2 linked regions of the Pseudoduganella dura genome follow. The main gene of each other region encodes a partner of the protein of the gene in region 2 in a complex. Links are inferred from orthologs where the notes say so. Each region holds a gene or a part of one and is shown on either strand. Other genes may lie near its edges.

The links. The genes of interacting proteins can lie anywhere in the genome.
Region 1: the proteins of GJV26_RS19715 (region 2) and GJV26_RS27755 are in contact, whole or in part, in a cryo-EM structure (PDB 9GE8), measured with the Escherichia coli proteins. The link is inferred for Pseudoduganella dura from one-to-one orthologs.

The regions. Positions count from the first base shown.
Region 1 is NZ_WNWM01000002.1:6,420,577-6,423,647, forward strand. What follows is about bases 59-3,058. They hold GJV26_RS27755 (ABC transporter ATP-binding protein), read left to right. Parts: upstream 59-1,180; coding sequence 1,181-1,936; downstream 1,937-3,058. Other genes in these bases: mnmH (tRNA 2-selenouridine(34) synthase MnmH), read right to left, coding at 59-535; GJV26_RS27750 (arylesterase), read right to left, coding at 532-1,182; GJV26_RS27760 (NAD(P)H-hydrate dehydratase), read right to left, coding at 1,947-3,058. Outside these bases: more of mnmH, read right to left, coding at 1-58; more of GJV26_RS27760, read right to left, coding at 3,059-3,071.
Region 2 is NZ_WNWM01000002.1:4,509,288-4,512,468, forward strand. What follows is about bases 35-3,144. They hold GJV26_RS19715 (ABC transporter permease), read left to right. Parts: upstream 35-378; coding sequence 379-2,910; downstream 2,911-3,144. Other genes in these bases: GJV26_RS19710 (adenosine deaminase), read left to right, coding at 35-265; GJV26_RS19720 (response regulator), read right to left, coding at 2,921-3,144. Also shown: more of GJV26_RS19710, read left to right, coding at 1-34; more of GJV26_RS19720, read right to left, coding at 3,145-3,181.

The DNA.
Region 1 (3,071 bases), 1.9 Mb from region 2 along the record:
GCACGGCCAGCTGTTCCAGGTCCAGCACCTGCGCGCCGATCGCCTCGAGCGTGTCGAGCAGCCGCGTCTTGCCGCTGCCGGTGGTGCCGCAGATCACGCGAAAGTCCAGTTCCGGCGCCTGTTCCAGGTCCGCGTTGACGCGGTTGCGGAATGCCTTGTAGCCGCCTTCGAGCTGCACCGCGGGCCAGCCGATCCTGGCCAGGATATGCGCCATCGAGCCGCTGCGGTTGCCGCCGCGCCAGCAATAGACCAGCGGCTTCCATTCGCGCGGCTTGTCGTGCCAGAGCGTGTCGATGTGGCGGGCGATGTTCGCGGCCACCATCGGCGCGCCCAGCTTCTTGGCCTCGAACGCGCCGGTCTGGCGATACAGCGTGCCCACGGCGATGCGCTGCTCGTCGTCCAGCACGGGGCAGTTGATCGCGTTCGGCAGGTGGTCGAGCGCGAATTCGGCCGGCGTGCGGACATCGACGATCGTATCGAATTCATCGAGGCGGGACAGCACATCGTCGATGTGCAGAACTTCTGGATACTTCATTTCAACCTCAGGATGGGCAGCAGGTGCGGCCAGATATTGTTCAGGATGATCGGGTGGGCGCTGGCGAGCGGATGGATGCGGTCGGGCTGGAACATGTCCATCTTTTCCGCCACGCCGTCGAGCATGAACGGCGCCAGGCCCACCTGTTCATCGCGGCTGATGGCGCCGTACATGGCGAAGAATTTTTCGGAGTAATCGCGGCCGTAGTTCGGTGGAATGCGGATGCCGACCAGCAGCACGCGCGCACCGGCGGCGCGCACGGCCTTCACCATCGCGCGCAGGTTGCCGTCCGTGGCCGCGACGGGAAGACCGCGCAGGGCGTCGTTGGCGCCCAGTTCGATCACCACGATGTCCGGCTTGTGCCTGGACAGCAGCGCGGGCATGCGCGTGCGGCCGCCGCTGGATGTTTCGCCGCTGACGCTGGCATTGACGATCCGCATGTCGAATTTCTGCGCCTGCAGCTTGCGTTCGAGCAGGGCCACCCAGCCGGTGCCGCGCGCCAGCCCGTATTCGGCCGACAGGCTGTCGCCCACCACGAGCAGCGTTTTTGGGGCAGAATAAGCGCTCGCCGGGCTGCCCCATAGCAGCAGCGTGGCGCACAGCACCGTAATGAACCGACCAACCAAGCCAAGCAGACCTTCGACCATGCCAGATTTTCCTCACGCGACCGCCAATTTCATTCCAGCCTCGCCGTCATCGCATGCCGGAGGTGCACATGCCGCCAGCGAAGGATCGGGCACCGCCGCGATCGCGGTTACGGGCCTGACCAAGCGCGTGGCCGATGCAAGCGGCGAGCTGACCATTTTGCACAGCGTGGATTTTACCGTGCAAAAGGCCGAGACGCTGGCAATCGTGGGTGCATCGGGGTCGGGCAAGTCCACATTGCTCGGCCTGCTGGCCGGTCTCGACACGCCGAGCGGCGGCACGGTGCTGATCGACGGCACCGATATCTTCGCGCTGGACGAGGATGGCCGCGCTGCGTTGCGCAAGGCCAAGCTCGGCTTTGTGTTCCAGTCGTTCCAGTTGCTGCCGCACCTCACGGCGGTCGAAAACGTGATGCTGCCGCTGGAACTGGCGGGCGACGGCGATGCGCGCGCGAAGGCGCAGGCCATGCTGGGCCGCGTGGGCCTGGAAAGCCGGCTGAAGCATTACCCGAAGTACCTGTCCGGCGGCGAGCAGCAGCGCGTGGCGCTGGCCCGCGCCTTCGTCACGCAGCCGCCGCTGCTGCTGGCCGACGAACCGACCGGCAGTCTCGACGCGGCGACGGGCGAGGCGGTCATCGGGCTGATGTTCGAACTGAACCGTGAGCATGGCTCCACGCTGGTGCTCGTGACGCATGATCCGGCAATGGCGGCGCGCTGCGGCCGCACGATCACGATCGCCGCCGGCCGGCTGGTGTAAGCCGTAGCGTTCAGCGCGGGCGGGCCGGTGCCGCATGGCTGGCCTGCTGCGCCACCAGCTGATTGAGCGCCGTCCGGATCGTGGCCACCAGCTCGCCCGCGGTGAGGCCGATCGGCCCCGCCCCCTCGGCCACCAGCACATCGGCCGCGATACCATGCAGCCAGACGGCCGCCAGGGCGGTTTCCCAGCCGGGCCAGCCCTGTGCCAGCAGCGCTCCCGCCAGGCCGGCCAGCACGTCGCCGGTGCCCGCCGTGGCCAGGCCGGCATTGCCGGTGGGGTTGACGGCGAGGCGGCCGTCCGGCGCGGCGATCACCGTGCCGGAACCTTTCAGTACGACGAACGCATTCAGGCGCGCGGCCAGTGTGCGCGCGGCCGCCAGGCGGTCGGCCTGCACGATGCCGACCGTGGTGTCGAGCAGGCGGGCCGCTTCGAGCGGGTGGGGCGTGGCCAGCGTGGCGGCGGTGCGCCGTGCCGCCGCCTCGCATAGCGACGCGTCGCCGGCCAGCAGGTTCAACGCATCCGCATCGAGCACCAGCGGCTGCGCCGATGCCACGGCGGCGGCCAGCAGGCCGGCGGCCTCGGCACTTGTGCCCAGCCCGGGGCCGGCCACCGTCACGGCGCCACCAAAATCGACATCGCGCGCCGCGCGGCACATCAGTTCCGGCTGGCCCGCATCGGCCGCCAGCGGTTCGCCGGCAAAGCACAGGACCACGCGGCCGGCGCCCGCGTGCAGCGCGGCGCGGCCGGCCAGCACGGGCGCGCCCGCCATGCCCGGCGCGCCGCCCAGCACGAACACGCTGCCGTAGCTGCCCTTGTGGCTGTTGTGCCGCCGCGGCCGCGCTGCGCGCCCGAAGAAGGCCGGGTCGTTCAGGTGCATCGACGGCGGCGGATACAGCGCGGCATCCACTTCCAGTCCGGCGATGATGACGCTGCCCGCGTGATCGCGGCCGTCTCCCGTGTGCAGGCCGGGCTTGTCACCGATGAACGTGATCGTGTGCGTGGCATGCACCGCGCGGCCGCCGGTGCCGACCACGCGGCCGGTATCGGCGTCCAGGCCGCTCGGCACGTCCAGCGCCAGCACCGGGCAGCGCAGCGCGTTGACGGCGTCCACCAGCACGCCCGGCCCTTCCGGCGT
Region 2 (3,181 bases):
CGTGTTCGACCACATGAGCGAACATAACCTGCTCACGCTGCTCGACGCCGGCCTGGTGGTGACGATCAATTCGGACGACCCCGCCTACTTCGGCGGCTACCTGAACGAGAATTACCTGGCCACGTTCGACTCGCTGCCGCTGGGCCTGCAGCACGCGCATGAACTGGCGAAGAACGGCTTTGCCGCATCGTTCCTGCCGGCCGAACAGAAGCAGAAGTTCCTCGCCGAAGTGGATGCGTATTTCGCGGCGTTCGACGTGGTCTGACGCTTCGGCGCGCGGCCGTTTCGACGCCGGCTGCGAAAACCGGTGTCGGACACCAGAGTGCCGGTGTCCGACACCAATCCTCACGCGGTACGGATTTTCCTGCTGAAAGAACCATGTTCCTCCAAGCCCTCCGCATGACCGCGCGCGACTGGCGCGCCGGCCAGTTGCGCTTCCTGCTGGTCGCGCTGATCGTTGCCGTCGCCGCGCTGTCGTCGGCCGGTTTCTTCATCGACCGGCTGCGTGCCGGCCTGAATCGCGATGCGCACCAGCTGCTCGGCGCCGATCTCGTGATCGCCGGCGACCAGCAGATGTCCGCCGCGTGGCGCACCGAGGCGGCGCGCCGCGGCCTGGTGCTGGCCGACACGGCCGTGTTCCCCAGCATGGCCCAGGCGGGGGAGGGCGAGGCGGCGCAGTCGGTGCTGGCCTCGCTGAAGGCCGTCAGCCCCGGTTATCCGCTGCGTGGCCGCGTCAAGGTGACGACCGACCAGGACCTGGCCAACGACAGCGTCGGCACGCCCGCGCCGGACATTCCCGAGCCCGGCACGGTATGGATCGACGTGGCCGTGCTGCGCGCGTTGAACGCGAACGTCGGCGACAACCTGCGCCTGGGCGACGCCACGTTCCGCATCGCGCAGCTGATCGCGGCCGAGCCGGACCGCGGTACCGGCTTCCTCAATTTCGCCCCGCGCGTGATGCTGCGGCTCGATGAATTGCCGAAAACCAATCTCGTGCAAACCGGCTCGCGCCTCACGTACCGCCTGCTGGCGGCCGGCCAGGGGCCGGACGGCCGCGCCGCCGTGAACGGCTACAGCGACTGGCTGCGCGCCGAAATCAATGCCGGCAAGGCGCGCAACATCCGCATCGATACACTGGAGGATGGCCGGCCCGAAATGCGCTCCACGCTGGAGCGGGCCGACCAGTTCCTGTCGCTGGTGGGCCTGCTGTCGGCCATGCTGGCCGCCGTGGCGGTGGCCATGGCCGCGCGCCGCTTCATGCTGCGCCATCTCGACGCCTGCGCCATGCTGCGCTGCCTGGGGCTGACCCAGAACCAGGTCACGTCGATCTACCTGATCGAGTTCCTGCTCGTGGGACTGGCCGGCAGCGTGATCGGCGTGCTGGTGGGCTTCGGCAGCCACTTCGTGCTGCTCGAACTGCTGGGCCGCCTGGTGCAGGCGGACCTGCCACCGGTATCGGTCATGCCGGCCCTGCAGGGACTGGCCACCGGCATGCTGCTGCTGGCCGGCTTCGCGCTGCCGCCGATCCTGCAACTGCGCAACGTGCCGCACAACCGCGTGATCCGCCGCGAACAGGCGCCGCCGCAGCCGATGGCACTGGCCACCTACGGCCTCGGTCTTGCAGCGTTCATCGTGCTGCTGCTGTGGCAGGCCGGCGACCTGAAGCTGGCGCTGTACACGGCGCTCGGCTTCACGGGCGCGTTCGGCGTGTTCGCGCTGGCGGGCTACGGCGGCCTGGCGGCGCTGAAATCGCTGCGCACGTCGCTGAAGCACCCGTCGTGGCGCTTCGCCGTCACGTCGCTGCAGCGGCGCCCCGGCGCCACCGTGGTGCAGGTGGTGTCGCTGGCGCTGGGCCTGATGGCGCTGCTGGTGCTGACGATCGTGCGCGACGACCTGATGACATCGTGGCGCAGCGCCACGCCACCGGACGCGCCGAACCACTTCATCATCAACATCCAGCCGGACCAGAAGGCGGAAATCGCCGGCAGGCTGCGCACCGGCGGCGCGTTGGAAGCGCCGCTGTACCCGATGATCCGCGGCCGGCTGACGGCCGTCAACGGCAAGCCGATCACGCCGGCCACCTATCCGGAAGGACGCGCGCGCAACCTGGCCGAGCGCGAATTCAACCTGTCGACAATGGCCGCGATGCCGACGCAGAACCAGCTCACGGCCGGCAAGTGGTTCGACGACGCGCCGGGCAGCGCCGAAGCCTCCGTCGAGGAAGGGCTGGCCAGGACGCTGGGGCTGAAACTGGGCGACACGATGCGCTTCGATATCGCCGGTTCGCCGGTGGAGGCGAAGATCACCAGCCTGCGCAAGCTGGAGTGGGGCTCAATGCGCGTGAACTTCTTCGTCATCATCAACCCGCGCGCGATGGCCGACACGCCGCAGACATGGATCACCGCGTTCCACCTGCCGAAGAAGTCGGCGGCGCTGGGCACGCAACTGTCGCGCGATTACCCGAACCTGACGGTGGTCGACGTGGGCGGCGTGCTGCGCCAGATCCAGTCGGTGCTCGACCAGGTGATCCAGGCCGTGGAATTCCTGTTCGGCTTCACGCTGGCCTCGGGCCTGCTGGTGCTGTACGCGGCGCTGATGGGCTCGCAGGACGAGCGCACCCGCGAATCGGGCCTGCTGCGCGCGCTGGGCGCCACCCGGCGCCAGCTGTCGCGCGCGCAACTGATCGAGTTCCTGCTCGTGGGTTCGCTGGCCGGCATGCTGGCCGCCACCGGTGCCGCGGCGATGGGCTGGGGGCTGGCGAAATACCAGTTCAAGTTCGACTGGGTGTTCAGCCCCACGGCCTGGATGGCCGGGGTGGTGGTGGGGGCCGTGTGCGCGGCCATCGGCGGCTGGCTGGGCCTGCGCAACGTGCTGCGCCAGCCGCCGCTGCAGACGCTGCGGGAAGCGTGACGGGAAGCTGTCAGGCCGCCAGGTAGGTCGCCGCCTGGCGCGCGTTCAGGAACTGTTCGAACGGCGCCGGCGGCGCGGCCAGGTAATGCTCGGGGAAGTCGAACAGCGCCCAGTAATACTTTTCGCGGCCCGCGCACACCTGCGGCGCGCGGCAGTGGCGGTGCCACTCGTCGCCCGCCTCGGTCGAATACATGCCGTCGCCCACGCCAGGGGGAAAGAACGGCAGCACGCGCCGTTCGGAAAGGGCCAGCAGCAGCGAGTGCGGCGCATC